DNA from 3 places in the Klebsiella sp. I138 genome. Region 1 is predicted to be linked to each of the others. Evidence: predicted binding sites of a transcription regulator. Region 1 holds the regulator's gene; each other region holds the start of a gene.

Region 1 (10,608 bases):
CGGAGCGTGTGTCGCAAAAAAATGAAATGTCCCGCGGACTGGCCGCAGGACGAGACTACCTTACAGCCCTTTGACGTTTTCGGCTTCTAATTCATTGAAGTATTTCAACGTCTTCACTTTCAGCTCCATAGTGGACGGCTCGTCGCAGACGACGACCGCTTTCGGGTGCAGTTGCAGACAGGTAATGGTCCACATATGGTTCACGTTGCCTTCAACCGCCGCCTGCAGCGCCAGCGCCTTCTGATGCCCCAGCACCAGGATCATTACTTCTTCCGCATCCAGCAAGGTGCCTACGCCCACGGTCAGTGCGTATTTCGGTACCAGATCAACGTCGCCGTCAAAGAAGCGGGAGTTTGCCACGCGGGTGTCATGGGTCAGCGTTTTAATACGGGTACGAGAAGCCAGAGAAGAGGCCGGTTCGTTGAAAGCGATATGCCCGTCGTTGCCGACGCCGCCCATGAACAGGTTGATTTTACCGTAGGAGCGGATTTTTTCTTCATAGCGACGGCATTCTGCGTCGATATCTGGCGCATTGCCGTTCAGCAGGTTAATGTTTTCCGCCGGAATATCAACGTGATCAAAGAAGTTGCGGTGCATGAAGCTATGATAGCTTTCCGGATGCTCTTTCGGCAGGCCAACGTACTCGTCCATGTTGAAGGTCACAACATGTTTAAAGCTAACCTGGCCTGATTTGTGCATTTCAACCAGCGCTTTATAAGCGGTCAGAGGCGTACCACCGGTAGGCAGACCCAGGACAAACGGACGGTCTGCCGTCGGTTTGAACGCGTTGATGCGGTTAACGATGTGGCGAGCAGCCCATTTGCCGACTTGTTCAGCAGTTACCAGGGGGATCAGTCTCATTCTTCACCTCTATAGTTAAATTAGAACCTGGCGGATTGGCGCCAGCATACTATTAAGAGTATTACAGTCACTACGCCGGGCGGGGTCAATCCGTGTTGATTTTTTGAATGATAAAATAAGTTTTCGATGTTAGCCAGTCACAGGGAGGGGTTAATACGATATTTGGTGATTATAGTCACAAAAAATACGTATTTAATTTGCGATACGAATTAATTTTCAACACACTTTACCAGTAAGTTAAAAATCTGACCTGGTTACACAATAAAAAAATGGCTTTACATGAGCCTTACGGGGTCTAATAGGGGGAATAAAGTGAGCATTCTAGGCTATTTACAGAAGGTTGGCCGCGCGCTGATGGTGCCGGTCGCCACGCTGCCTGCGGCAGCGATACTAATGGGTGTCGGTTACTGGATTGACCCGGTTAGCTGGGGTGGAGACAACGCGCTTGCGGCGCTCTTCATTAAATCGGGTTCCGCCATCATCGACAACATGTCCGTACTGTTCGCCATCGGTGTGGCTTATGGTATGTCCAAAGATAAAGATGGCGCAGCCGCGCTAACAGGTTTCGTGGGCTTCCTCGTGTTGACCACGCTCTGTTCTCCGGCAGCTGTTGCCATGATCCAGAAGATTCCGGTCGACCAGGTTCCTGCTGCGTTCGGCAAAATCAGCAACCAGTTCGTCGGTATCCTGGTGGGTATCATCTCTGCGGAACTGTACAACCGCTTCAGCGGCGTTGAGCTGCCGAAGGCGCTGTCATTCTTCAGTGGTCGCCGTCTGGTGCCGATTCTGACTTCCTTCGTGATGATTGCCGTGGCGTTCGTCCTGATGTACGTCTGGCCGGTTATCTTCGACGGCCTGGTGAACTTCGGTGAGCACATCCAGAAACTGGGCTCTGCGGGTGCAGGTATCTATGCCTTCTTCAACCGTCTGCTGATTCCGGTTGGTCTGCACCATGCGCTGAACTCCGTATTCTGGTTTGATGTTGCTGGTATTAACGATATCCCTAACTTCCTCGGCGGTGCGCAGTCCATCGAAGCGGGTAAAGCGGTCGTCGGTATTACCGGTCGTTATCAGGCTGGTTTCTTCCCGATTATGATGTTCGGTCTGCCTGGTGCAGCGCTGGCCATCTACCACTGTGCTCGTCCTGAGAACAAAGCGAAGGTTCTGGGTATCATGATGGCAGGGGCGTTTGCAGCCTTCTTCACGGGTATCACCGAACCGCTGGAATTCTCCTTCATGTTCGTTGCGCCGGTGCTGTACGTTATCCACGCCGTACTGACTGGTATTTCTGTCTTCATCGCTGCCAGCATGCACTGGATTGCCGGTTTCGGCTTCAGCGCCGGTTTGGTGGATATGGTGCTGTCGTCTCGCAACCCGCTGGCAGTTCACTGGTGGATGCTGATCCCGCAGGGTCTGGTGTTCTTCGTGATTTACTATGTGGTGTTCCGCTTCACCATCACTAAATTCAACCTGATGACCCCGGGTCGTGAACTGGCCGTTGCCGGCAGCGAAGCGGATGGTGAGGATGTGAATGTGAGTGGCGGTAAAGAGCAGGATGTTGCAGGCCTGGCGCGTCAGTACATCGCCGCAGTCGGCGGTTCTGACAACCTGACTGGCATCGACGCTTGTATCACTCGTCTGCGCCTGAACGTCAAAGACTCCGCGTTAGTGAACGAAGCGCTGGCGAAAAAACTGGGTGCTTCTGGCGTGATTCGTCTGAATAAAACCAGCGTGCAGATTATTGTCGGCTTCGTGGCGGAAAAAATTGCTAACGCAATGAAAACGACTGGACCGGTGGCGGCGGCAGAATCAACGGTTGCACCAGCCGCAGCCGCTCCGACTGCAAAACCGCAGGCCGTCGCTAATGCCAAAACCATCGCGGCGCTGGTATCGCCGATTACCGGTGACATCGTTGCGCTGGAGCAGGTGCCTGATGAAGCCTTCGCCAGTAAAGCCGTCGGCGATGGCGTGGCGGTGAAACCGACCGACAAGACCGTTGTGGCTCCGGCTGCGGGTACCGTCGTGAAGATCTTCAATACCAACCACGCGTTCTGTCTGGAAACGGAAAATGGTGCGGAAATCGTCGTCCATATGGGCATCGATACCGTGGCGCTGAACGGCCAGGGCTTCAAACGCCTGGTTGAAGAAGGGGCGGAAGTTAAGGCAGGTCAGCCGATTCTGGAAATGGATCTGGACTTCCTGAATGCCAATGCCCGTTCAATGATCAGCCCGGTCGTGTGCAGCAACAGCGATGATTACAGTGCGCTGGTGATTCAGGCAACGGGTAAGGTTGTCGCGGGTCAGACGCCGCTGTACGAGATTAAAGGCAAGTAAGGCTCCTGAGTAGAGTTTATGCCTCAGCGGCGGAGGGAAACCTCCGCCGCTTTTTTTTGTCGCATCTGCCCCCATAATCTTCTTCAGATACGTATTTTCAGTAACTAATAGTTGTCTCTACGCCCCGCTTGTAAGATCATGTGCCGTTATACGTTGTTTACGCTTTGAGGAACCCACGATGAGTGAGGCAGAAGCCCGCCCGACTAACTTTATTCGTCAGATCATTGATGAAGATCTGGCTACTGGTAAGCACACCACCGTTCATACCCGTTTCCCACCGGAACCGAACGGTTATCTGCACATTGGCCATGCGAAGTCTATTTGCCTGAACTTCGGTATTGCTCAGGATTATCAAGGCCAATGCAACCTGCGCTTCGATGACACCAACCCGGTGAAAGAAGATATCGAATACGTTGAGTCGATTAAAAACGACGTGCAGTGGTTAGGTTTCCACTGGTCCGGGGATGTTTGCTACTCGTCAGATTATTTCGACCAGCTGCACCAGTATGCCGTTGAGCTGATTAACAAAGGCCTGGCATACGTTGACGAACTGTCGGCGGATGAGATTCGCGAGTATCGCGGTTCGCTGAAAGCGCCGGGTAAAAACAGCCCGTACCGCGATCGCAGCGTAGAAGAGAACCTGGCGCTGTTTGAAAAAATGCGTGCCGGTGGTTTTGAAGAGGGTAAAGCCTGCCTGCGTGCGAAAATCGATATGGCCTCGCCGTTTATCGTGATGCGCGACCCGGTGCTGTACCGTATTAAATTCGCCGATCACCATCAGACCGGCAGCAAGTGGTGCATCTACCCGATGTACGACTTCACACACTGCATCAGCGATGCGCTGGAAGGCATCACGCACTCCCTGTGTACGCTGGAGTTCCAGGACAACCGTCGCCTGTATGATTGGGTTCTGGACAACATCAGCATCCCGGTTCATCCGCGTCAGTACGAATTCTCGCGTCTGAATCTCGAATATACCGTGATGTCCAAGCGTAAGCTGAACCAGCTGGTCACCGAGAAGCATGTTGAAGGTTGGGATGATCCGCGGATGCCGACTATTTCCGGCCTGCGTCGCCGCGGCTATACCGCCGGTTCCATCCGTGAGTTCTGCAAACGCATTGGCGTGACCAAGCAGGACAATACTATTGAGATGGCGTCGCTGGAATCCTGCATTCGTGAAGATCTGAACGAAAACGCCCCGCGCGCGATGGCGGTTATCGACCCGGTCAAACTGGTTATCGAAAACTATCCGCAGGGTGAGAGCGAAATGGTGACGATGCCGAATCATCCGAATAAGCCGGAGATGGGCAGCCGTGAAGTCCCGTTTAGCGCTGAGATCTGGATTGATCGTGCTGATTTCCGCGAAGAGGCAAATAAGCAGTACAAGCGTCTGGTGCTGGGTAAAGAAGTTCGCCTGCGTAATGCCTATGTGATCAAGGCTGAGCGCGTAGAGAAGGATGCAGAGGGCAAGATCACCACTATCTTCTGTACCTATGACGCCGATACGTTGAGCAAAGACCCGGCCGATGGCCGTAAAGTAAAGGGTGTCATTCATTGGGTCAGCGCGGCCCACGCGCTGCCGGTTGAAATTCGCCTGTACGATCGTCTGTTCAGCGTGCCGAACCCGGGTGCGGAGGAAGATTTCCTGGCAGTAATGAACCCTGAATCGTTGGTTATTAAGCAGGGCTTCGCTGAGCCGAGCCTGGCCAGCGCGCAGGCTGGCAAGGCCTATCAGTTTGAGCGTGAAGGTTATTTCTGCCTTGATAGCCGTTATGCAACTGAAAATCACCTGGTGTTTAACCGCACCGTCGGACTGCGCGATACCTGGGCGAAAGTCGGCGAATAGAATTCTCGTCGCGGTTCTGCCGCCATCTCCGCGTAAAAAACGCCGCATTTGCGGCGTTTTTTTATTTTGGCATTCGTGAATAATGTTCGTTATTTTCGCGATGCGAATTAATCTTGTTTACTGTTTGTCATATCTGCCATGTCCGCTATACCTCCCGCCAGTGCCAAAAATGACTGTAAACGCTTTCATTTGTTATTTTCTTTTTATTTAGTAATTAGTTACGCGTGAAATGTATGACATCTAAGATTGTAACAAAAAGAAATAGAATATGTGCGCTTTGTCATAATCTTAAGCTTTGATCGGAGAAAGAGATTGATAATTCGCGTCACGAAAAATAGTCTATCAATCGTGGTTACGCGGATTTTACCGCTCCACCTTTTAGCAGTCTTATTTATTTTTTCGCGGCTTGCCTTTGGCTCCGCGTTTTAAAACGTCAAAGAGGATATGCACATGCGTACGTTTAGTGGCAAACGTAGTACGCTGGCGCTGGCTATTGCCGCCGTCACCGCGATGTCGAGCTGGATCGTTGTTCCGCAGGCCAGCGCAGCAGGTTTTATTGATGATTCCACCTTAACCGGCGGCATCTATTACTGGCAGCGTGAGCGTGACCGTAAAGATGTAACCGACGGCGATAAATACAAAACCAACCTTTCTCATTCAACCTGGAACGCCAACCTGGATTTCCAGTCCGGCTATGCCGCTGATATGTTTGGTATTGACGTTGCTGCCTTTACCGCGATTGAAATGGCGGAAAGCAGCGAAAGCGGCCACCCGAACGAAATTGCCTTCTCCTCAAAAAATAAAGCCTACGACGAAGATTACTCTGGCGATAAGAGCGGGATCAGCCTGTATAAGGCTGCGGCGAAATTTAAATACGGCCCGGTATGGGCGCGTGCCGGTTATATCCAGCCAACCGGGCAAACGCTGCTGGCTCCGCACTGGAGCTTTATGCCGGGTACCTATCAAGGTGCTGAAGCCGGGGCCAACTTTGATTACGGCGATTCTGGCGCGCTGAGTTTCTCCTATATGTGGACGAACGAATACAAAGCGCCATGGCACATTGAGATGGATGATTTCTACCAGAACGACAAGAAAACCAAAGTCGATTATCTGCACTCCCTGGGCGCCAAATACGATTTTAAAAATGACCTCGTGCTGGAAGCGGCGTTTGGTCAGGCTGAAGGCTATATCGACCAGTATTTTGCCAAAGCCAGTTACAAATTTGATATCGCCGGTACGCCGTTAAACACCAGCTACCAGTTCTACGGTACGCGTGACAAAGTCAGCAATGGCGGCACGAACGATATCTATGATGGCACCGCCTGGCTGCAGGCGTTGACCTTCGGTTACAAGGTTGCTGATGTCCTCGATCTGCGTCTGGAAGGCACCTGGGTGAAAGCTGAAGGCCAGCAGGGCTACTTCCTGCAGCGCATGACGCCAACCTATGCATCTTCTAACGGTCGTCTTGATGTGTGGTGGGATAACCGCTCCGACTTCAACGCCAACGGCGAAAAAGCGGTATTCTTCGGCGCGATGTATGACATGAAAAACTGGAATATGCCGGGCTGGGCGTTTGGCGCGTCATACGTTTACGCGTGGGATGCTAAGCCGGGCAAAATGTCCTCACCTGACGCTTACTACAATCCGGATAAACGCCTGGAAGAGTCCGCCTATAGCCTGGATGCCATGTATACCGTACAGGATGGCCGGGCAAAAGGAACGCTGTTCAAATTGCACTTTACGCAATACGACAACCACTCCGATATCCCGAGCTGGAGCGGTGGTTACGGCAACATCTTCCAGGACGAGCGTGACGTGAAATTCATGGTTATTGCCCCGTTCACTATTTTCTGATGCCGCTGCGGCAGGCGTAAACCTGCCGCAAACCTGAGAGGTCGATTATGAAGAAGCTACTGCTTATCGCGGTTATGGCATCGGGCCTGGTAGCCTGTACGCAGTCTCCCGCACCGAAAGAAGATACAAAATTAAAAGATGCCTACAGCGCCTGCATTAATACGGCGGAAGGGAACCCGGACAAGGTTCAGGCCTGCCAGAGCGTTTTGGATGTGCTGAAAGAAGATAAACAGCATCAGACGTTTGCGAATCAGGAAAGCGTGCGGGTGCTGGATTACCAGCAGTGTATTCTGGCCACCCGTACCGGTAATGACCAGGCGGTGAAAGCGCGCTGCGATCAGATCTGGAAAGAGATCCGCAGCAACAATACCAAATCCTGATTTTTCACGCCGTAACGACATAAAAAAAGCCAACCGTCAGGTTGGCTTTTTGCTATTCGCGCTGCGGGGAATTACTTTACCACCGCATCGTGTGCATGTTCATCTTCGCGGCAGTCACCTTCAGCACAGTGACCGTACAGGTACAGGCTGTGGTTGGTCAGACGGATGCCGTGGCGGTTAGCGATTTCGCGTTGACGCGCTTCGATAGAATCATCGCTAAACTCGATCACTTTGCCACAATCGAGGCAAATAAGATGATCGTGATGATGCTGCTGGGTCAGTTCGAAAACAGATTTACCGCCTTCGAAGTTATGGCGGGTAACAATGCCGGCATCATCAAACTGGTTCAGCACGCGGTAAACGGTAGCGAGACCAATTTCTTCACCCATGTCGATCAGGCGTTTGTATAAGTCTTCCGCACTGACGTGATGGTTATCCGGTTCCTGCAGGACTTCCAGGATTTTTAATCGTGGAAGTGTGACTTTCAGGCCAGCCTTCTTTAATGCGGTATTGTTGTCAGTCATGCGGAATCTGTCCTGTTGCTAAACGATCTACTTCCATCAGCGGAAGTAATACAGAGAATCACCCGATGTAATGCGTCTCATTATAGAACTGCCATGATGAAATGAAAACTGCAAGCATCGAGCCTTGTATGCTGTCAAAAACGAGGTCCCAGCTACAAACTGCGTCACCTGACCTCGTTAAATCAGAGGACATTGTACAGATATGTGATTAAAAGTTAAAAACTTGTAGCTATTAGTTTGATTGCTTTTATCTATTAATGCGGCGAAACTTTATGGTAACGCCGCTCAATCATTACGCGTTTTTGATTTCTTCGAGATGCAGCTCATCAGAGACCAGCTTAACCCACTTGCTCACGCGTTCGTTGGTCAGTTCCGGCTGACGGTCTTCATCGATAGCCAGACCGACGAAGTGATCGTCGTCCGCCAGGCCTTTTGACGCTTCGAAATGATAGCCCGCAGTCGGCCAGTGGCCAACGATAGTCGCGCCGCGTGGTTCAATGATGTCACGGATAGTCCCCAGCGCATCACAGAAGTATTCCGCGTAGTCTTCCTGATCGCCGCAGCCAAACAGCGCAACCAGTTTACCGTTGAAATCGACCTCTTCCAGCGTCGGGAAGAAGTCATCCCAGTCGCACTGGGCTTCACCGTAGTACCAGGTCGGGATGCCGAGCAGCAGAATGTCGTAGGCTTCCAGATCTTCTTTGCTGCTCTTGGCAATGTCGTGAACATCAGCAACATCTTTACCAAGCTGCTTCTGAATCATTTTTGCAATATTCTCGGTGTTGCCAGTGTCGCTGCCAAAAAAGATGCCGATGATTGCCATGAGTAAAATAACCTCTTGAAACTTAATGATGTGGTAGTGGCGTAATGCCCGCAGATAACGGCAATCATAGCAGAACAGGGGAGGACGCGGAAACAGCAATCACGCCCGACTGCACACTCTGCTACATGAAAGTGTTTTTTTGAGGATTTTCAGGCTTTACCCAGGCTGTGTAGGGTTGCCAGCTGGTTCATCAGCATCTCTTCGATCAAATCACTGCGGTTCATATTGCGAGCTTCCGCCAGCTCATTGAGTGCATCAACTGCCTCCGCGTTGAGTTTTAACTCCACACGCTTCAGGCCGCGAACTTTATCGCGTTTGAGCTGATTGCGCTTATTTATGCGCAGCTGTTCATCGCGCGAAAGCGGATTGGTCTTTGGTCTACCCGGGCGACGCTCGGTTGCGAACAAATCTAATGTCGTACGGTCCGTTTGTTCTTTTGCCATGATTCAGAGTGACTTCGGGGAAACAAGTTGCCGGGCTATAGCCGACACAGATAGCGCGCCATAATACATCAGGCGAACCGCTGCGCCAACGACCGCGGGCATTCTGCTGCGCGGTCGGGCAGTTTTTAGCCAGTTACGCCTGCAAATCGGTCAGATAGCGGCGAATGGCGCGCAGGACGGCTTCGGGTTTCTCCGCATGCACCCAGTGTCCGGCTCCGGCAATCACGTGCGCCCGCGCCTGCGGGAACTGAGCGAGCAGGGTGTCGCGATACGCATCGGTGACGTATGGGGAGTTGCCTCCCGGAATGAACAGCGTCGGATGTGGCCACGCGGGAATGGTTTGCCAGCCAACAATATGGGGATACTGATCCCACAGCACCGAGACGTTAAAGCGCCACTGGCCGTCAACAAAGGATTTCAGCAGGAACTGAATCACGCCTTCTTCCTGCAGATGTTCTCGCATCACTGCGGCCGCCTGCTGACGGGACGTAGCACCGGCGTCGGTGACGGCATTAATGGCGCTGAAAATTTCATCATGACGGCGCACGTGGTAATCCACCGGGGCAATATCAATGGCTACCAGGCCATCGATGCGTTCTGGGGCCAGTGCACTGAGTGCCATGACCGCTTTACCGCCCATTGAATGGCCGATAAAAGTGGCTTTCTCTATTTGCCGATCGTCTAGCGTATCGAGCAGATCCTGCGCCATCGCCGCGTAGGACATCTCCGGTGAACGAGGGGAAAGACCGTGGTTGCGCATATCAACCTGCAAAATATCGTAGTCGTTCACCAGGTCACGAGCGAGGATGCCCAGGTTGTCGAGACTGCCAAACAGACCATGGACCAGAACGACAGGGGATTTATTGTGCGGATTTTGTGCAGATTGCGTGCGGCTATTTAATTTCATGGCAAAGTTCTTTTTTTCGCTTCGTCGGGTTAGGGTATTATGTTGGACATTCTGCCATCCGGCTGCAAGACCCAGAGCTATCTGAGTTTTACCGCCATCCTGGTTTGACGCTATCCGCGGTCAGGATTTGTCCTTATAATCCTGACAACTTGTATTCAGAATAAGATATCGCACTGGATTAAGATGAAAACAATTGAAGTTGATGATGATCTCTATCGCTATATTGCCAGCCACACCCAGCATATTGGCGAGAGTGCATCCGACATTTTACGGCGCATGCTGAAATTTTCCGCCGTTTCCCAGACTGCCACTCCGGTCGTAAAAGCCGCGCCGGCTCCGGTAGCGACGCCTGCCGTCGAAGCAAAACCCGTGAATCCGGCGAAAGATAAAGTCCGCGCCATGCGCGAGCTGCTGTTATCTGATGAATACGCCGAGCAAAAACGCGCGGTAAACCGCTTTATGCTGGTCCTGACCACGCTCTACTCCCTGGATAACAAAGCGTTTGCTGAGGCCACCGAGTCTCTGCACGGGCGTACCCGCGTCTACTTTGCTGAAGATTCGCGGATCCTGCTGAAAAGCGGTAACCAGACCAAACCAAAACAGGTTCCTGGTACGCCGTGGTGGGTCATCACCAAT
Region 2 (10,608 bases), 440 kb from region 1:
TCGACGCCCGGGTTACAGACTGCGGCAGGATCTGCTCGGCAAATTCGAGGAACGGCTGCCAGGGTTCATCGACAGCGCTGCTGGTTTCATCGCTTTCATTAGCGGCGCCGGCAAGCAGGGCCGGCAGCTCAGGCAGCGTTTCGTCGTTTTCCAGCTTTTCCAGATAGTTGAAAATGGCCTGTTTAATTAGCCAGTGCGGCGTGCGGTCAATACGGCTCGCGGCGAACTTAATGCGTTCGCGCGTCGCGTCGTCAAGCTTAACACCCATGGTGGTGGTGCCCATGCTCATCACTCCTGTTATGAATCGTTGTTCTTTTTTGCGGTTACGCGGAAATATCTACTATGTTGCAACTTTGTGCAACCTTGTTAATCGTGACTTGTGCGGCAGGCTGGAAAATGAGTGCATTGTTAATTGTAATGAGGAGTGTAACGGAAAATTAACCTTTGTCCGTTGGGGTGTTTTTATGCGTCAGTTAACAGTTTTCCAAGGTGCAACCAATAAAAACGTGAGAGAGTGCAACCTATAACAAAATGAAGTTTGGCGATGGCAAGAATTAGTGTAAATGCTGTGTTAAATCGTTTGTGAAATGCCAACGCTTCCGTCAGGATACGGTCGCCCAATACAACCATTGTGCCATTACCCCGTTCCGGTAGTGGAATAAAATGACAAAGCAGGATGTTGTCGACAAAAAAATCTGGAGATTTTACATGGCTATTAGCACCCCTATGTTGGTGACTTTTACTATTTATATATTTGGCATGGTACTGATCGGTTTTATTGCCTGGCGATCGACAAAAAACTTTGATGACTATATTCTCGGCGGCCGTAGCCTCGGGCCATTTGTGACCGCACTTTCCGCTGGCGCCTCTGATATGAGCGGCTGGTTGCTGATGGGGTTGCCAGGGGCGATATTTCTTTCCGGTATTTCCGAAAGCTGGATTGCCATCGGTCTGACGCTCGGCGCATGGATTAACTGGAAACTGGTTGCCGGTCGTCTGCGCGTTCATACCGAGGTGAATAATAATGCCCTGACGTTACCGGACTATTTTACCGGCCGGTTTGAAGATAAAAGCCGCGTGCTGCGTATTATCTCAGCGCTGGTTATTTTGCTGTTCTTTACCATTTATTGCGCCTCCGGGATTGTGGCCGGTGCCCGCCTGTTTGAAAGCACCTTCGGTATGAGCTACGAAACGGCGCTGTGGGCCGGTGCCGCTGCAACGATTATTTATACCTTCGTTGGTGGATTTCTCGCAGTCAGCTGGACCGATACCGTTCAGGCCAGCCTGATGATTTTCGCCCTGATTCTGACGCCGGTGATGGTAATTATTTCCGTCGGTGGCTTTGGTGACTCGCTGGAAGTCATTAAGCAGAAGAGCATTGAAAACGTCGATATGCTCAAAGGGCTGAACTTTGTGGCGATTATTTCGCTGATGGGCTGGGGCCTGGGCTATTTCGGCCAGCCGCATATTCTGGCGCGTTTTATGGCGGCAGACTCTCATCACAGCATCGTTCACGCACGTCGCATTAGTATGACCTGGATGATTCTCTGCCTGGCAGGTGCGGTGGGCGTCGGTTTCTTCGGTATTGCATGGTTCAATAATAATCCGGCCCTGGCGGGGGCGGTGAATCAGAACTCTGAGCGTGTGTTCATTGAACTGGCGCAGATCCTGTTTAACCCGTGGATTGCCGGTATTCTGCTGTCGGCGATTCTGGCGGCGGTGATGTCTACCCTGAGCTGCCAGCTGCTGGTGTGCTCCAGCGCGATTACCGAAGACCTGTATAAAGCGTTTCTGCGTAAAAATGCCGACCAGAAAGAGCTGGTGTGGGTTGGGCGGATGATGGTGCTGGTCGTGGCGCTGATTGCCATTGCGCTGGCGGCAAACCCGAGCAACCGCGTCCTGGGTCTGGTGAGCTACGCCTGGGCAGGCTTCGGCGCGGCGTTTGGCCCGGTTGTGCTGTTCTCTGTAATGTGGTCCCGCATGACGCGTAACGGTGCGCTGGCCGGGATGGTCATTGGCGCACTGACCGTGATTGTCTGGAAACAGTTCGGCTGGCTGGGCCTGTATGAAATCATTCCTGGCTTTATTTTCGCCAGCCTTGGCATCGTGGTCTTCAGCCTGCTGGGCAAAGCCCCGTCGGCGGCAATGCAGCAACGTTTTGCCGAAGCAGATGCGCATTATCATTCGGCTCCGCCGACTCCGGCCATCGCCGAGTAATTCAGACCATTTCAATGAAGCCCGCGCTTAGCGGGCTTTTTTATTCCTGCAAACCGGCCAATCATCCGATGGCGGTCTCCCTCTTGCTAATTATCTGAAAATACGCTGATATCGGGGCACAAAAAAACGATGAGGATAGCAAAATGACGTTCAGACAGGGTGCAATGGTACTGGTGATGGCTGGCCTGCTCGGCGGCTGCGTGGCACCGGTGAAGAATTGTGCGCCGGTTCCGGCTGCGGCTGCTGCGTGCCCGACGGACAATGCGATGGTGCAGACCACGTTGTACTTTGGCTTAAGCCGTCCGGCGGGGAAAAATATCACCGCCCAGGAGTGGCAGCAGTTTGTTGATCGCGACGTCACGCCGCGCTTTCGTGACGGCTTAACGGTGTTTGATGCCCGTGGCCAGTGGTTGGGGAATGATGGCAGCGTTGCGCGTGAGCAGAGCAAAGCCCTGATGCTGATTCACGGTACGGATGGTAAGAGTGAAGAGGGGATTGAGGCGCTACGCAACCTTTACAAGTCGCGCTTCGCCCAGGAGTCGGTGATGCGCGTCGACCAGCCGGTCTGCGTACATTTTTAATGCCAATTGTGCGCTGATGAAATTGCCCGGTGACGGCTATCGCCTTACCGGGCCTACGAACGGGGTGGGATCTGGCAGGCCGGGCGGCGGCTATCTTCGCCACCCGGCACAAACGCGATAGCGCGCCCAGGTTACAGCACCAGCCCGGCGAAGCTGGCAGAGAGCAGGCTGACCAGCGTAGCACCGTAGACCAGACGCAGGCCGAAGCGGGATACGATATTCCCCTGTTGCTCGTTCAGCCCTTTAATGGCGCCGGCAATAATGCCGATGGAAGCAAAGTTAGCGAAAGAGACCAGGAACACCGACAGAATTCCCAGCCCGCGCGGGGTCATCCCGGCGGCAACTTTCTGCAGCTCAATCATCGCCACAAACTCATTTGCCACCAGCTTAGTGGCCATAATACTCCCGGCGTTCAGGGCATCGCTCAGCGGAATACCGATAAGCCAGGCCAGCGGATAAAAAACGTAGCCGAGAATTTGCTGGAAGCTCAGGCCAAATACTGTCGCAAACAGGGCGTTAATCGCGCTGATTATGGCGATAAAACCAATCAGCATGGCCAGGATAATCATCGCCACTTTAAAACCAGCAAGAATATATTCCCCGAGCATTTCGAAGAAGCTTTGTGATTCGTGGAGCTTCTCCAGCTTAATTTCCTCTTCGCTGCCCGGGCGCGTCGGGTTAATAATCGACAACACAATAAAGGTGCTGAACATATTGAGGATCAGCGCAGCCACCACATATTTCGCATCCAGCATACTCATATAGGCACCGACGATCGACAGAGATACCGTCGACATCGCGGTGGCCGCCATGGTGAATAGTCGGCGGGAGGAGAGGTCCCCCAGCACGCCTTTATAGGCGATAAAGTTCTCCGACTGTCCGAGGATCAGCGAGCTGACGGCATTAAAGGATTCCAGTTTACCCATGCCGTTGACTTTAGAGAGCAGGGTGCCAATGACGCGGATAAAAATCGGCAGAATGCGCCAGTGCTGAAGAATTCCGATCAGCGCCGAAATAAAGACAATCGGACACAGCACGCCGAGGAAAATAAACGCCATCCCTTTTTCACTCATGCCACCAAATACGAAGTTGGTACCCTCGGCGGCAAAACCGAGCAAAGAAGTGAAAAAGCTTGAGATATTTTTAACTACCCACAGGCCGCTTTCGGCGTGGAGAAAAAAGAAGGCCAGCGCAATTTCAATGATAATTAACTGGAGAATATAGCGAATGCGGATTTTTTGTCGGTCATAGCTGGCAAGCCAGGCAAGGCCGAGAATAACCACCAGCGCCAGCAGGAAGTGCAAGAATTGTGTCATGTTGTTCTTTTCGCAGGTCAATAAGGCCGCTATTTAGCCACAGGCGGTCAGTCCGGTAAATATCTGAGGCGAAAAATCGCCGCTTCGCCGGCCCGGGCGACGTGCAGACAGATAATCCCGTAAGTAATTATTTTGCAGCGATTAATTTACAACTCGTCACCATTCTCTCTACATTTCACTTGTGTTTCTGATTATTGTAATGATAATCACTATCAGAAATATTTACCTATCTTTGCATCCACTGACTGCGATTCACATTGAAGGGTGTTGGCATGTTTGTTCCATTTCTCATTATGTTACGCGAAGGGCTGGAAGCGGCGCTGATTGTCAGCCTGATTGCCAGCTATCTCAAACGCACGCAGCGCGGCAGCTGGATTGGCGTCATGTGGATTGGCGTTATCCTGGCGGCGGCACTGTGCCTGGGCCTTGGTATCTTTATCAATGAAACCACCGGCGAATTCCCGCAGCGTGAACAGGAGCTGTTCGAAGGCATCGTGGCGCTGGTTGCGGTATGCATCCTGACCTGGATGGTGTTTTGGATGCGAAAGGTCTCACGCAACGTGAAGCAGCAGCTGGAGCAGGCGGTGGATAACGCCCTGCAGCGCGGGAATCATCACGGGTGGGCGCTGGTCATGATGGTCTTTTTCGCCGTGGCGCGCGAAGGGCTGGAATCGGTGTTCTTCCTGCTGGCGGCATTTCAGCAGGATGTCGGGATATGGCCACCGCTCGGCGCGATGCTGGGGCTGGCTACCGCAATTGTCCTTGGCTTCCTGCTCTACTGGGGCGGGATTCGCCTTAACCTCGGCGTATTTTTCAAGTGGACCAGCTTGTTCATTCTGCTGGTCGCTGCCGGGCTGGCTGCCGGGGCGATTCGCGCCTTTCATGAGGCCGGGCTGTGGAATCACTTCCAGGACGTCGCGTTTGACCTGAGCGGCGTGCTGTCGACTCACACATTGTTCGGAACGCTGCTCGAGGGGATCTTCGGTTACCAGGAGACGCCGACCATCAGTGAAGTGGCGGTCTACTTTATCTATTTGATTCCGGCGCTGGTGCTGTTTGCCCTGCCGCCGCGTAGCAATACAGCAACCTCGCGCACCGCTCCGCTTAAGTAGAGCGCCGCAGGATATATGGTTACAACATACTTACCGAAAGGGATGATCATGATGACTCATTTTCGCCGTAATGCGCTGCAGCTTGCCGTCGCAGCGTTGTTCAGCTCTGCCTTTTGCACCCAGGCTGCGGATATCCCGCAGGTAAAAGTCACCGTTAACGACAAACAGTGTGAGCCGATGAACGTGACCGTGAAAGCGGGCAAAACACAGTTCATTATTCAAAACCACAGTCAGAAGGCGCTGGAGTGGGAAATTCTCAAAGGCGTGATGGTGGTGGAAGAGCGTGAGAATATTGCGCCAGGCTTTACGCAAAAGCTGACGGCTAACCTGCAGCCGGGCGAATATGACATGACCTGTGGTCTGCTGACCAACCCGAAAGGTAAACTGATCGTGACCGGTGCGGCCACCAAAGATGCGGCGAAAGCCGATGCGGTGCTGAGTCTTGGTGAGGCAATCACCGCCTATAAAGCGTATGTCACGGCGGAAACCGCCGAGCTGGTTAGCGGTACGAAGGCCTTCACTGATGCAGTGAAAGCGGGCGACATTGAAAAAGCGAAAGCGCTGTATGCCCCGACGCGTCAGCACTATGAACGCATCGAACCTATCGCAGAGCTGTTCTCCGATCTGGACGGCAGTATCGATGCCCGTGAAGACGATTACGAGAAGAAAGCCGAAGACCCGAAATTCACCGGCTTCCACCGCCTGGAAAAAGCGCTGTTTGGCGACAACAGCGTCAAGGGGATGGAAAAGTATGCCGACCAGTTGAACAGCGATGTGCTTGAACTGCAAAAACGCATCAGCGAACTGGCGTTCCCGCCGTCTAAAGTCGTGGGCGGCGCAGCTGGCCTGATTGAAGAGGTCGCGGCCAGCAAGATCAGCGGTGAAGAAGATCGCTACAGCCATACCGACCTGTGGGACTTCCAGGCCAATATCGACGGCGCACAGAAAATTGTTGACCTGCTGAGACCGCAGTTGCAAAAAGAGAACAGTGCGCTGCTGGCGAAGATTGACGCTAACTTCAAGAAAGTAGACGCCATTCTCAGTAAATACCGCACCAAAGACGGCTTCGAAACCTATGACAAGCTGACGGATGCGGATCGTAATGCGTTAAAAGGGCCGATCACCACGCTGGCGGAAGATCTGGCTCAGCTGCGCGGGATCCTCGGTCTGGACTAAGTCGATGGCAGAACAGAAGCAAGTTGACGTGAATGAACCTTCACGTCGTCGATTATTAAAAGGGATCGGCGCGCTTGGCGGCGCGCTGGCCATCTCCGGCGGCTGTCCGGTGGCGCATGCGGCGAAGGGCACCAGCTCTCCGGGCGTGTTGCCGCCGGACGCGCGTTCCGAGGCGCAGCCTTTTTATGGCCAGCACCAGGCCGGCGTACTGACGCCGCAGCAGGCATCGATGATGCTGGTGGCCTTTGATGTGCTGGCCAGCGATAAGGCTGACCTGGAGCGCCTGTTTCGTCTGTTGACCCAGCGCATTGCCTTTCTGACGAAAGGTGGCCCGGCACCGGACACGCCGAATCCGCGTCTGCCGCCGATGGATTCGGGAATTCTTGGACCGTGGATCTCCCCTGACAATCTGACTATCACCGTTTCGGTTGGCCATTCGCTGTTCGATGAGCGCTATGGCTTAGCGGACAAGGTGCCGAAAAAGCTGCAAAAAATGACGCGCTTCCCGAATGACTCGCTCGATGCGGCGCTGTGTCATGGCGATCTGCTGCTGCAAATCTGTGCGAACACCCAGGATACGGTGATTCATGCGCTGCGCGATGTGATTAAGCATACGCCGGATCTGCTCAGCGTCCGCTGGAAGCGCGAAGGTTTTATTTCCGATAGCGCTGCGCGGAGTAAAGGCAAAGAGACGCCGGTTAATCTGCTGGGCTTTAAAGACGGTACCGCGAACCCGGTCAGCACGGATAAGGCGCTGATGGATGAAGTAGTCTGGGTCACGTCCGGTCAGGGCGAGCCGGCATGGGCAACCTACGGCAGCTATCAGGCGGCGCGTATTATCCAGTTTCACGTCGAGTTCTGGGATCGCACTCCGCTGAAAGAGCAGCAGACCATTTTTGGCCGGGATAAGCACAGCGGTGCACCGCTGGGCATGCAGCACGAACATGATGTGCCGGATTACAGCCAGGATCCTAACGGCGATACTATCGCGCTGGACAGTCACATTCGTCTGGCGAACCCGCGTACGCCGCAGACGCAGTCTGGCCTGATGATGCGCCGTGGCTACAGCTATTCGCTGGGGGTGACCAACTCCGGTCAGCTGGATATGGGACTGCTGTTTGTCTGCTATCAGCACGATCTGGAGAAAGGATTCCTGACGGTGCAAAAACGGCTTAACGGCGAGGCGCTTGAGGAGTACGTCAAACCTATCGGCGGCGGCTACTTCTTCGTGCTGCCGGGCGTTATCGATAGCCAGCACTATCTGGCGCAATCCCTGCTCGAAGCCTGACGTACCTGCCCGCAAGGGCAGGGCGTTTTCTGCTGTTTTTCCATTCTTTTTTTGTATTTCCTGCCTTGTGTTATTTTTCTGTAATCTAAATGACGGAAACTCGCTCCAGCTGTTTGAGGAATTATTTGTTGCGATCATGTAAAAAATAAGTTGCATTCAGAATTATTTTTGATGTACTTATTACAGACGCGGTAGTTCCCGGCAGTGATGTCGTTTCACTATGGAGATCGCGAATGGTAGGGTCCTGTACCGGACAACGCAAAACAACACGCCGTACTCTTCAGCGCGGAGGGAAAACCTCCGGCAGCGATTTCGTCACCGTAAATTCACCTCCTTCCACCACGACAGAACATCCGAACCCTGACAGGGTACGCGGTGCGCGTAGCCGTGACTCGTTGTCAATTCAACCGGCAAGCAATGGCTTAAAAGGAAGCCAAACCTCAATCGTTTGTGCGCATAATCGCGTCGATACTGACGCGTGTGATGTAAACCAACAACGCAAGGTGCTATCCATGGGAAGACAAAAAGCAGTGATCAAAGCTCGTCGTGAGGCAAAACGTGTGCTGAGACGCGATTCGCGCAGCCATAAGCAACGCGAAGAAGAATCGGTCACATCGCTTGTGCAAATGAGTGGCGTAGAAGCAATTGGCATGGCGCGGGACAGCCGTGATACTTCCCCAATTGAGGCGCGCAATGACGCTCAGGCGCATTATTTGAATGCCATCGACAATAAACAGCTGATTTTTGCAACGGGCGAAGCCGGGTGCGGAAAAACCTGGATTAGCGCAGCGAAGGCAGCCGAAGCCCTGATTCATAAAGATGTGGACAGGATTATTGTTACCCGTCCCGTTCTGCAGGCCGACGAAGACCTCGGCTTCTTACCGGGAGATATCGCCGAGAAGTTTGCTCCCTATTTCCGACCGGTGTATGACGTACTGGTGAAGAGGTTGGGCGCTTCCTTTATGCAATACTGCCTGCGTCCGGAAATCGGCAAGGTGGAAATCGCGCCGTTCGCCTACATGCGCGGACGTACATTTGAAAATGCCGTGGTGATTCTGGACGAGGCCCAGAACGTGACGGCTGCGCAAATGAAAATGTTTTTAACTCGCCTCGGGGAAAACGTGACGGTCATCGTAAACGGCGACATAACCCAGTGTGATTTACCCTCTGGCGTACGCTCCGGACTGGTCGATGCGCTGGCACGTTTTGAGGAAGACGACATGATTGGTATCGTGCGCTTTACTGTCGATGATTGCGTCCGTTCGATGCTCTGCCAGCGAACGCTGAAAGCCTACTACTGACCGCTATCTGATGTGCAAAGCCCGGGGAAACCCGGGCTTTGTTATTTCGCGCAGGGCGTTAGCCAATTGCCCCCAGGGCATCTTCGCTGCCTTGCGTTTTCGGCAATAAAAACAGGGTGGCGAAAATATCCAGCAGGTAGAGAAGCGCCAGCAGAGTGATGGCGGCAGTGAACGACCAGTGGCTGACGCACAGACCAATCACCAGCGGTCCAAAACCACCGACGCCGCGGCCGAGGTTAAACAGTACGTTCTGTGCCGTGGCGCGGACCTGAAGTGGATAGGTATCAGAGATAAGCGCGCCGTACCCGCCGATCATCCCGTTCACAAACATCCCCATTACGGCGCCGGTAAACAACATAAGGGTCGGGTCGCGCAGTTGGGCGTAGATAATGACCATCACGACGGCACCAATCTGATAAATCAGGAAAATTTTCCAGCGGGCGAAACGGTCTGCCAGTATGCCGAACAGCCAGATGCCAAAGGTCATTCCGACCACGGTGACAGCGGTCCATAATCCCGATTTGGTAAGGGAAAAGCCAAAGCTTGAGGAGAGATAGCTGGGCATCCAGATCATCAGACCGTAGTAACCGAAATTCTGTACCGAGCAGAGAATCAGGATGCCGATACTGGCCTTCGAGGTGGCGCGGTCGGAAAACAGCATTTTTATCCGCGAAGAGAAGGAGACGTGCTGGGTCGTGGCAATATCCTGCGTAAAGGCCTCCGGTTCACCCATTCCGCGGCGGATAGCAAACGAGACCAGTGCGGGCAGTAGCCCGACCAGGAACATCCCTCGCCAGCCAATCACACCCAGCAGAAGTGGGGTGATAAAGGCCGCAAGCAGCACGCCCAGCTGCCAGCCAATTCCCACCCAGGCCGAAGCCCGGTTGCGCTTGTTGGCGGGCCAGACTTCAGCGATCAGCGCCATACCAATCCCGAATTCACCGCCCAATCCCATTCCTGCAAGGGTACGATAGGCCAGCAGGTCCCAGTAGCCTTGCGCGACTGCGCAGAGACCGGTAAAGACGGAGAACATCAGAATGGTGAAGGTCAGAACGCGGATGCGGCCAAGACGATCGCTAAGATGACCAAAGAAGATCCCGCCCAATACTGCACCAATCAGCGTCCAGGTCACCAGGGAACCGGCCTGAGAGGTACTGAGCGCCAGAGAAACGCTGATAGCCGGTAGCATAAAACCCAGAATCAGCAGGTCAAAGCCATCCATTGCGTAGCCGCTGATGGCGGCGACCATCGCTTTTGCTGGCGTCACGCCGCGTTTGTTATGTGGAGAAGAGAACGTCATGTTCAGACCTTTGGAATAAAATTGTGCGCTAAGTATAAATTTGTCAGCGGATGCAATCTACTCGGCATAAGGGCAAAACGCGGGGATGTTAGCGAGGGTTATGATGGGAAATGGATGTTTATCATGGTGTTATCAGCATAAATAACTGACATGTGGTGTAGGTTTTGCCTCTAATACTTTAGGGGGGAATGATGGCAACGTAATGTACTGGAGATAAAAAACGGAGATTTCAGGATTTTTGTCTGCGCGCGCTGGTTTGGTTAGCCTGGCCGGGGCTTCTCATCCCCCCGGGCTGTGCAATATGCGAAAAAAAAGCC
Region 3 (10,608 bases), 2.1 Mb from region 1:
ATAATGATCGGCATCGGGTTGCTCTGGCTACGCAAACGACGGCAAATGGACAGGCCATCTTCGCCCGGCAGCATCAAATCCAGCACCATCAGGTGGAAGGATTCACGAGTCAGCAGACGATCCATTTGTTCAGCGTTTGCGACGCTTCGAACCTGGAAGCCTTGCTCGGTCAGATAACGTTCGAGCAGCGCGCGCAGGCGCATGTCGTCGTCGACAACCAGAATCTTATAATTCTCTTGCATTGTTTATACTCCCAAAGGTTCACTGCAATTGTCAGAGCGTATTCTCAAAAAAGCCCGGGTCGCCCACCAGCTAAATCTGGTATATATTCCAGGCTAAATTGTTACAAAGCATATTTAACAGCAGCTTAAGTATACATTTAATCATAAGACACATTATTTATCCTGTCGGTATTATTACGCACTACGAATTGTGCGCTACCGCACATCACCATGCGCAATGTCCGACAATCAGAAGGTAGAACGATGAATGAAAACGCCGCTGATCACCCGTGAAGGGTATGAAAAACTTAAAAAAGAGATGGACTACTTGTGGCGTGAAGAACGTCCGGAGGTCACCAAAAAAGTGACCTGGGCTGCCAGCCTTGGCGATCGTAGCGAAAACGCAGATTACCAGTACAACAAAAAGCGCCTGCGCGAAATCGACCGCCGGGTGCGCTATCTCACCAAATGCCTGGAAAATCTGAAAATCGTCGATTACTCCCCGCAGCAGGAGGGCAAGGTGTTTTTCGGCTCATGGGTTGAAATCGAAAACGATGAGGGCGATACCAAGCGCTTTCGCATCGTCGGCTACGATGAAATCTTTGGGCGTAAAGACTATATCTCTATCGACTCACCGATGGCTCGTGCGCTGCTGAAAAAAGAGGTCGGCGATCTGGCGGTGGTTAACACGCCTGCCGGTGAAGCAAGCTGGTACGTGAATGATATCGAATATGTGAAATAACGCGTCCGGAACAGTCTGAGAGCCTCGTGCCGTGACTGGCATTTTGCCGTGTCAGTCCGTATAACTATCCCCTGATTTTCGATCTACAAGATGAAACAGACATGATGAATGATTCGCTCTGCCGCATTATTGCGGGTGAACTTCAGGCCAGAGCTGAACAGGTAGAAGCTGCCGTTCGCCTGCTTGATGAAGGGAATACCGTGCCGTTTATCGCACGCTATCGTAAAGAAGTCACCGGCGGTCTGGATGACACGCAGCTGCGTAATCTGGAAACCCGGCTCGGTTATTTGCGAGAACTGGAAGACCGCCGTCAATCGATCCTCAAATCGATCGGTGAACAGGGTAAGCTAACCGACGCGCTGGAAAAAGCGATTACCACCACCCTGAGCAAAACCGAGCTCGAAGACCTCTACCTGCCCTATAAACCGAAACGTCGCACCCGCGGGCAAATCGCAATTGAAGCCGGGCTGGAGCCGCTGGCGGATCTGCTGTGGAACGAGCCGTCCCACGACCCGGAAACGGAAGCCGCGAAGTTTATCGATGCCGATAAAGGCGTCGCCGATACGAAAGCCGCGCTGGATGGCGCGCGTTATATTCTGATGGAACGTTTCGCCGAAGACGCCGCGCTGCTGGCAAAGGTGCGTAACTACCTGTGGAAGAATGCGCATCTGGTGGCCACGGTGGTCAGTGGGAAAGAAGAGGAAGGGGCAAAATTCCGCGACTACTTCGATCACCATGAACCTGTTGCTTCCGTCCCTTCGCACCGCGCGCTCGCCATGTTCCGTGGCCGTAACGAAGGCATATTGCAGCTGGCTCTGAATGCTGACCCGCAGTTTGATGAGCCGCCAAAAGAGAGCCACTGCGAACAGATTATTATCGACCACCTGGGTTTACGTCTGAACAACGCCGCGGCGGACAGCTGGCGCAAAGGGGTCGTAAGCTGGACATGGCGCATCAAGGTACTGATGCATCTGGAAACCGAGCTGATGGGCACCGTACGCGAACGCGCGGAAGAGGAAGCCATCAACGTATTTGCCCGCAACCTGCACGATCTGCTGATGGCCGCACCGGCCGGATTGCGCGCGACCATGGGTCTCGATCCGGGCCTGCGTACCGGCGTAAAAGTCGCCGTTGTCGATGGCACCGGTAAACTGGTCGCGACGGACACTATCTACCCGCACACCGGGCAGGCCGCCAAAGCCGCGGTTGCCGTCGCTGCGCTGTGTGAAAAACACAACGTTGAGCTGGTGGCTATCGGTAACGGAACGGCATCGCGCGAAACTGAGCGCTTCTTCCTCGATGTGCAGCAGCAGTTCCCGAAAGTCACCGCTCAAAAAGTGATCGTCAGCGAAGCCGGTGCATCCGTCTACTCCGCCTCTGAACTGGCGGCCCTTGAGTTCCCGGATCTCGATGTGTCTCTGCGCGGCGCCGTTTCCATTGCCCGTCGTCTGCAAGATCCGCTGGCCGAGCTGGTGAAGATCGACCCGAAATCCATTGGCGTGGGCCAGTATCAGCACGACGTCAGCCAGTCGCAGCTGGCGCGTAAGCTGGATGCGGTCGTCGAAGACTGCGTTAACGCCGTCGGCGTGGATCTGAACACCGCCTCCGTGCCGCTGCTCACCCGCGTGGCTGGCCTGACGCGCATGATGGCGCAGAACATCGTCGCCTGGCGCGATGAAAACGGCCAGTTCAAGAACCGCCAGCAGCTGCTGAAAGTCAGCCGTCTCGGCCCAAAAGCCTTCGAGCAGTGTGCCGGGTTCCTGCGCATCAACCACGGCGACAACCCGCTGGATGCCTCCACCGTTCACCCGGAAGCGTATCCCATCGTTGAGCGCATTCTGGCCGCCACCCAGCAGGCGTTAAACGACCTGATGGGCAACAGCAGTGAGTTACGCAATCTAAAAGCGTCCGACTTCACCGATGAGAAATTCGGCGTGCCGACCGTGTCAGACATCATCAAAGAGCTGGAAAAACCCGGTCGGGACCCGCGTCCGGAGTTTAAAACCGCGAAGTTCGCTGATGGAGTGGAAACCATGAATGACCTGCTGCCAGGCATGGTACTGGAAGGCGCGGTCACCAACGTTACTAACTTTGGCGCCTTTGTCGATATCGGCGTTCACCAGGATGGTCTGGTGCATATTTCATCGCTGTCGAACAAATTCGTCGAGGATCCGCATACCGTTGTGAAAGCGGGCGACATCGTGCAGGTCAAAGTGATGGAAGTCGATCTGCAGCGCAAACGCATCGCGCTGACCATGCGCCTGGATGAGCAACCAGGCGAGAGCAACGCGCGACGCGGCGGCGGTAACGAACGTGCGCAGGGCAATCGCCCGGCGGCGAAAGCGGCGAAACCACGCGGGCGTGAGGCGCAGTCCGGCGGTAACAGCGCCATGATGGACGCCCTGGCAGCCGCTATGGGCAAAAAACGCTAATCCCTTTCCGGCCCTCATTACGAGGGCCGTTTTCCCCACGCCCGTTCTCAGCACCCGATTTTGTATACTCCGGTAACCGGTTAATTACGGTTAATAAAGGCGAGTAAATACGCTATTTATTAAAATTTCATTCCGTTAACTAATGAAACCTTAATTAAACATTAAGTGATGAAATAAATTTTAACCTTATTTATCGCTACAATGCAGACCTTGAGTCATATCAAAAAAGCCGCACATTTCCGGAGAATGCCGATTATTACGCCAATTATGTATTGATGATAAAAACCATTATCATTATCATCATTTGCAGTAAGTATATAATTTCCTCCGTTGGCTCGTCTCCCCGGTGCTGTGCGGCGACCGCACACGGAAACTCTCGTTTAGTTAGCGATTACAGGTAGGCCCTATGCAATTCACTCCTGATAGTGCGTGGAAAATCACGGGTTTCTCTCGCGATATTAGCCCGGCTTATCGTCAGAAACTGTTATCCCTTGGAATGCTGCCAGGTTCTTCTTTTAATGTGGTCCGCGTGGCTCCGCTTGGCGATCCCGTGCATATCGAAACCCGGCGCGTGAGCCTGGTATTACGCAAAAAAGATCTCGATTTAATCGAACTGGAAGCGGTTGCACAATAACACCTGGCCCGGCACTCAGAGTCTGAAATATGAAAAAGTTAACCCTTGGTTTAATTGGTAATCCGAACTCCGGTAAGACAACGTTATTCAATCAGCTCACTGGCGCACGTCAGCGCGTAGGTAACTGGGCCGGGGTCACCGTTGAGCGTAAAGAAGGCGCGTTTACCACGACCGATCACCAGGTCACGCTGGTTGACCTGCCAGGCACCTATTCACTCACGACCATCTCTTCTCAGACCTCTTTGGATGAGCAGATCGCCTGCCACTATATCCTCAGCGGCGACGCCGACATGCTGATCAACGTGGTCGACGCTTCCAATCTGGAACGCAATCTCTATCTGACGCTTCAGCTGCTGGAGCTGGGTATCCCCTGCATCGTTGCGCTGAACATGCTGGATATTGCTGAGAAGCAAAAAATCCGTATCGATGTTGACGCCCTGGCGGCTCGCCTGGGTTGCCCGGTGATCCCGCTGGTCTCCACCCGTGGGCGCGGTATCGAAGCCTTAAAAATGGCCGTCGACCGCCACCAGCAAAATACGGCGCTGGAGCTGGTGCACTACCCTCAGCCGCTGCTGCGTGAAGCCGAAAAGCTGGCCGAGGAGATGGCGCAGGATATCCCTCAGCGTCAGCGCTGCTGGCTGGGCCTGCAAATGCTGGAAGGCGACATTTACAGCCGAGAGTACGCCGGAAATGCGGCGCATAAGCTCGACGATGCGCTGGCAAACCTGAGCGCAGAAATTGACGATCCGGCGCTGCATATTGCGGATGCCCGCTATCAAAGCATTGCGGCCATCTGCGATGCCGTCAGCAACACGCTGACCGCCGAACCGAGCCGCTTCACCACCGCGATGGACAAAATCATCCTCAGCCGCGTGCTGGGGCTGCCGATCTTCCTGTTTGTGATGTACCTGATGTTCCTGCTGGCGATTAACATCGGCGGCGCATTGCAGCCGATCTTCGACGCCGGTTCCGTGGCTATCTTTATCCACGGCATCCAGTGGTTAGGTTACACCCTGCATCTCCCGGACTGGCTGACCGTTTTCCTTGCCCAGGGGATTGGCGGCGGTATCAATACCGTACTCCCGCTGGTACCGCAGATCGGCATGATGTATCTGTTCCTCTCCTTCCTTGAAGACTCCGGCTATATGGCACGTGCCGCATTCGTCATGGACCGCCTGATGCAGGCGCTTGGCCTGCCGGGGAAATCCTTCGTCCCACTGATTGTCGGCTTCGGCTGTAACGTACCGTCGGTGATGGGCGCCCGAACTCTGGATGCGCCGCGCGAACGCCTGATGACTATCATGATGGCGCCGTTTATGTCCTGTGGCGCGCGTCTGGCGATTTTCGCCGTATTCGCCGCCGCCTTCTTCGGCCAGAATGGGGCACTGGCGGTCTTCTCGCTGTATCTGCTCGGTATCGTGATGGCAATCCTGACCGGCCTGATGCTCAAGCACACCATTATGCGTGGTGAAGCATCGCCGTTCGTTATGGAACTGCCGGTCTATCACGTCCCGCACATCAAAAGCCTGATCATCCAGACCTGGCAACGCCTGAAAGGCTTTGTACTGCGCGCGGGTAAAGTTATCGTTATCGTCAGTATTTTCCTGAGCGCGCTGAACAGCTTCTCGCTCAACGGCAAGCTGGTGGATAACATTAACGATTCGGCGCTGGCCTCCGTCAGCCGCATCATCACCCCGGTATTTAAACCTATCGGCGTGCATGAAGATAACTGGCAGGCTACCGTTGGATTGTTCACCGGTGCGATGGCAAAAGAGGTGGTCGTCGGGACGCTGAACACGCTCTACACCGCCGAAGATATTCAGAATGAAGCGTTTAACCCGCAGGAATTTCATCTCGGTGATGAACTGCTGGCCGCGCTGGACGAAACCTGGCAGAGCCTGAAAGATACCTTCAGCCTGAGCGTACTGGCGAACCCTATCGAAGCCAGTAAAGGCGATGGTGAAATGGAGACCGGTGCCATGGGCGTTATGGGCAGTAAATTCGGCAGCGCAGCGGCCGCCTACAGCTACCTGATATTCGTACTGCTCTATATTCCGTGTATCTCGGTGATGGGGGCTATCGCTCGTGAATCCAGCCGCGGATGGATGTCGTTCTCTATCCTGTGGGGGCTGAATATCGCCTACTCGCTTTCCACGCTGTACTATCAGACCGTGAGTTTCAGCCAGCATCCGCGCTACAGCCTGGTGTGCATTCTGTCGGTGGTGTTATTTAACATCGTGGTCTTTGGTCTGTTGCGCCGGGCCCGCAGCCGAGTCGATGTCTCCCTGCTGGCCACGCGTAAAACGCCGTCATCCTGCTGTCAGAGTCCGGCGGGTGATTGCCACTAAGAGGTCATCATGGCATCGTTGATTGAAGTACGCGATATGCTGGCCCTGCAGGGGCGTATGGAGGCAGCTCAGCTCAGCGCTCGTCTGCATGCCCCGCAGCCGCTGGTCGATGCTATGCTGAGCCGTCTGGAAGCCATGGGGAAAGCCGTGCGCATCACGGAAGACGCGGATGGCTGTCTGTCCGGAAGCTGCAAAAGTTGCCCCGAGGGAAAGGCCTGCCTGCGAGAGTGGTGGGCGCTGCGCTGATAACGTGGCTGCGGGGCGATAAAACGTACGTGCGATAAAACAAAAGCGGGTCCTGAGACCCGCTTTTGTTTATTTGTAGACGTCGGCGTTGGCGTGAACGGTTTTCTCGTTTTTCTCACCGGCAATCACCACAAAATACTTGCCGCCCAGCTTATCCGCTTTCTTCGACAGGTCGCGCTTTGCATCCATCGGCGAAGTCGTTTTTGAGGTGGTAATGCTCCCGACCTTCGTCAGCTTCATTGACGCGACTTCATCTTTTTGAATCTCTTTCGCCGCAAATGCACCAAAAGACAGGGACCCAATCACCAGAGATGCAACAATACCCGTAATAAGTTTCATAGCCTCAACTCTCCATAAGGTTGTTGTTATAGGCCACGGCGGCGACAGAAATTCATTCTCCCCGTGACAACCTAAGTATTGCTATGACCGGGATTTTTGCCACAGCCCGCTAAAAATAATTGCTCAGCCGGCTTTTCAACGCCACCAGCGGCTCGCAAAACGCCTGCGGGTGCGAGATAAACGGCGCATGGGCCGCTTTGTCAAAGATGATGGATTCACTCTGCGGCCATAATGCATCCAGCACCGGGACAATTTTCCGCGGCACCAGACCGTCGAGTCGGCCATATATCCGCAGGAATGGCTGCGTTAATGCCGCCAGCGGCTGGCGTAAATCGGCCGTCTTAAGGATTTCCAGTCCGCCGTTTAACACCTCGGCGGACGGCATTGGCAACGACAGCACGGTACTTTTCAACGCCCGGGCATCCTGGCGTGCGCTTTCCGTACCCATCGTTTGCAGTGCCAGAAAACGCTCTACGGTGCGCTGAAAATCTTCGCTCAGTTGCTGCTGAAAACCACTCAGCACATCCGCCTTGATCCCCGGCCAGTCACCATCGGCACCAAAACAGGGGGAAGAGGCTACGGTGACCAGCGCCTGGACGCGTTCCGGGTGACGCAGGGCAACCTGGCTTGCCACCAGCCCACCGAGACTCCAGCCCAGCCAGATAGCCTGCTCCGGGGCCTGGATGAGGACCAGCCGCGCCATCTCTTCCAGCGACAGGGCGCCAAAGCCGCTGCTACGACCATACCCCGGTAGGTCAACCAGATGCAGCGTAAAGTGCGAGGCCAGTTCCGGCGTCACGCAATCCCATACTCTGGCATTCAGCCCCCATCCGTGCAGGAGCACAAGATGACACTTTCCTTCGCCCACGGTTTGCCACCAGATGTCGTTCATCAGTTACTGTTCTCTTTCCACCATTACGAGGTGAAATATGCTAACAGCACACAGCTTATGCTGGCTATGCCAAATGCCGCTGGCTATCGCCGGCTGGGGAATCTGCTCCCGCTGCACCGCCTCTCTGGCCCCCAGCCACCCACTTTGCCCACGGTGCGGCCTGCCGGCAGCTGCCAGCGCTATCCCCTGCGGCCGCTGCCTGCAGAAACCGCCGCCGTGGCAGCGGCTGGTTGCGGTTAATGATTACCGGCCTCCGCTCAGCGGTTTGATCCATCAGCTGAAATTTTCCCGTCGACCCGAGCTGGCGCCAGCGCTGGCACGCCTGCTGCTGCTACGTATTCGCCATAGCGCAGTGATCCCCCACCCGGACCGTCTCGTCAGCGTCCCGCTGTGGCAGCGCCGCCAGTGGCGGCGAGGGTTCAATCAAAGCGACCTGCTATGCCGTCCGCTGGCGCGTTGGCTGCACTGCGCATGGCACAGCGATGCTTTGCGCCGCACCCGACGAACCGCGACCCAGCACCGGCTCTCCGCACGGCTGCGCAAACAGAACCTGAAAAACGCCTTTCAGCTTGAAATATCAGTCAAGGGCCTCCATATCGCCATAGTGGATGATGTCGTCACAACCGGAAGCACCGTCGCTGAAATATCCCGCCAGCTTTTGCGAAACGGCGCCGCGACGGTTCAGGTATGGTGTATGTGCCGTACCTTGTAGACCCCTGCTGATGGGCGTATTATAACCAAGTAAAATAGTCAACTATTAGGCCAACGCTATGATCCGTATTTCCGATGCTGCACAAGCGCACTTTGCCAAATTGCTGGTAAACCAGGAAGAAGGGACACAAATTCGCGTATTTGTGATTAATCCCGGCACCCCAAACGCTGAGTGCGGCGTATCCTACTGCCCACCGGATGCGGTGGAAGACACCGACACGGCGCTGAAGTTTGAGCAACTGACTGCGTATGTCGACGAACTCAGCGCGCCTTATCTGGAAGACGCTGAAATTGACTTCGTCACCGATCAGCTTGGCTCCCAGCTAACCCTGAAAGCGCCAAATGCCAAGATGCGCAAAGTCTCCGACGATGCGCCGCTGATGGAACGCGTTGAATACATGCTGCAATCACAGATTAACCCGCAGCTGGCCGGTCATGGCGGGCGCGTCACGCTGATGGAAATCACCGAAGACGGTCTGGCTATCCTGCAGTTCGGCGGCGGTTGCAACGGCTGCTCAATGGTCGACGTGACCCTGAAAGAAGGGATCGAAAAACAGCTGCTGAACGAATTCCCGGAGCTGAAAGGCGTGCGCGATCTGACCGAGCACCAGCGCGGCGAGCACTCTTACTACTAAGTCCCCCTCCTCTTTCGTTAAGCCCGGCGGCGTTTTTCCTGCCGGGCCGCCCCCTGCCAATGTTACCGCACAACATTTACCGCTGAGTCATCCGGCAAAAACCCGGGAAAGAGTATGACTTAAGTCTCATATTTAAAATTTTACCCCGCAGGGTGATTCTCAACCCGGCCATGTTACCCGTATCATCTCTTTCAGGCACCGCTGCTATAAAAATAGCCAGCTATCCTTTCTTACAGGAGTGATAGCCGATTTTATGGCGCCATACCGTTTGCCAGCTCCGGCCAGGCATGCGAAAAGTGTTTGAAATTTGACGTTACCCATAACAAATGAAAGGCCAGGTAAATTATGCCATTAGTCATCGTTGCTATCGGGGTTGCCCTGCTGTTGCTGCTGATGATCCGTTTCAAAATGAACGGCTTCATCGCTCTGGTTCTGGTGGCGCTCGCCGTCGGACTTATGCAAGGTATGCCTCTGGATAAAGTCATCGTATCCATTAAAAACGGCGTTGGGGGAACCCTCGGCAGTCTTGCGCTGATCATGGGCTTTGGCGCTATGCTCGGTAAGCTGCTGGCAGATTGCGGCGGCGCTCAGCGAATTGCCACCACCTTAATCGCTAAGTTCGGTAAGAAGCATATTCAGTGGGCCGTCGTTCTGACCGGTTTTACCGTCGGCTTCGCGCTGTTCTACGAAGTAGGTTTTGTGCTGATGCTGCCGCTGGTCTTCACCATTGCTGCCTCTGCCCGTATCCCACTGCTGTATGTCGGTGTTCCAATGGCGGCGGCACTCTCCGTGACGCACGGATTCCTGCCTCCGCACCCGGGTCCAACGGCGATTGCCACCATCTTCCACGCCGATATGGGTAAAACCCTGCTGTACGGTACGCTGCTGGCTATCCCGACCGTCATTCTGGCCGGCCCGGTCTATGCCCGCTTCCTGAAGAACATCGATAAACCGATTCCGGAAGGACTGCACAACCCGAAAACCTTCACCGAAGAAGAGATGCCTGGCTTTGGCGTCAGCGTCTGGACTTCACTGGTTCCGGTGGTGCTGATGGCGATGCGCGCCGTCGCTGAAATGGTGTTACCGAAAGGCCACGCCTTCCTGCCCGTTGCCGAGTTCTTTGGCGACCCGGTGATGGCGACCCTGATTGCGGTCCTCATCGCCCTGTTCACCTTTGGCCTGAACCGTGGGCGCTCGATGGAGCAGATCAACGAAACGTTGACCTCATCGATCAAAATTATCGCCATGATGCTGTTGATCATCGGCGGCGGCGGCGCCTTTAAGCAGGTGCTGGTTGATAGCGGCATGGACAAATATATCGCCTCTATCATGCATGAATCCAACATGTCTCCGCTGTTTATGGCCTGGTCTATCGCGGCGGTACTGCGTATTGCACTCGGTTCTGCGA

Evidence for each region. Region 1 encodes Fur, which represses iron uptake genes when iron is present. Its sites were predicted from a motif close to ATAATAATGAGAACNACTATCAA; they were not measured.
Region 2: a site for Fur is predicted at 4,308-4,330, ahead of efeU (iron uptake transporter permease EfeU). Genes of this name have one in related genera too.
Region 3: a site for Fur is predicted at 3,674-3,696, ahead of feoA (ferrous iron transporter A). Genes of this name have one in related genera too.

What each region holds. Positions count from the first base shown of each region.
Region 1 is NZ_CP180447.1:2,504,602-2,515,209, reverse strand. Features, by position in the region: gene nagB (glucosamine-6-phosphate deaminase) at 61-861, opposite strand; gene nagE (N-acetylglucosamine-specific PTS transporter subunit IIBC) at 1,174-3,195, shown strand; gene glnS (glutamine--tRNA ligase) at 3,374-5,041, shown strand; gene chiP (chitoporin ChiP) at 5,492-6,895, shown strand; gene chiQ (ChiQ/YbfN family lipoprotein) at 6,943-7,275, shown strand; gene fur (ferric iron uptake transcriptional regulator) at 7,347-7,799, opposite strand; gene fldA (flavodoxin FldA) at 8,092-8,622, opposite strand; gene ybfE (LexA regulated protein) at 8,772-9,065, opposite strand; gene ybfF (esterase) at 9,199-9,972, opposite strand; gene seqA (replication initiation negative regulator SeqA) at 10,156-10,608, shown strand, end outside.
Region 2 is NZ_CP180447.1:2,067,369-2,077,976, reverse strand. Features, by position in the region: gene putA (trifunctional transcriptional regulator/proline dehydrogenase/L-glutamate gamma-semialdehyde dehydrogenase) at 1-283, opposite strand, end outside; gene putP (sodium/proline symporter PutP) at 709-2,217, shown strand; gene ACMYSK_RS09725 (DUF3574 domain-containing protein) at 2,361-2,798, shown strand; gene ACMYSK_RS09720 (NupC/NupG family nucleoside CNT transporter) at 2,930-4,114, opposite strand; gene efeU (iron uptake transporter permease EfeU) at 4,387-5,226, shown strand; gene efeO (iron uptake system protein EfeO) at 5,275-6,402, shown strand; gene efeB (iron uptake transporter deferrochelatase/peroxidase subunit) at 6,407-7,690, shown strand; gene phoH (phosphate starvation-inducible protein PhoH) at 8,203-8,991, shown strand; gene ACMYSK_RS09695 (MFS transporter) at 9,050-10,291, opposite strand.
Region 3 is NZ_CP180447.1:4,554,950-4,565,557, reverse strand. Features, by position in the region: gene ompR (osmolarity response regulator transcription factor OmpR) at 1-242, opposite strand, end outside; gene greB (transcription elongation factor GreB) at 490-963, shown strand; gene ACMYSK_RS21230 (Tex family protein) at 1,065-3,395, shown strand; gene feoA (ferrous iron transporter A) at 3,802-4,029, shown strand; gene feoB (Fe(2+) transporter permease subunit FeoB) at 4,059-6,377, shown strand; gene feoC ([Fe-S]-dependent transcriptional repressor FeoC) at 6,387-6,623, shown strand; gene ACMYSK_RS21210 (DUF1471 domain-containing protein) at 6,693-6,962, opposite strand; gene bioH (pimeloyl-ACP methyl ester esterase BioH) at 7,072-7,854, opposite strand; gene gntX (DNA utilization protein GntX) at 7,892-8,566, shown strand; gene nfuA (Fe-S biogenesis protein NfuA) at 8,625-9,200, shown strand; gene gntT (gluconate transporter) at 9,546-10,608, shown strand, end outside.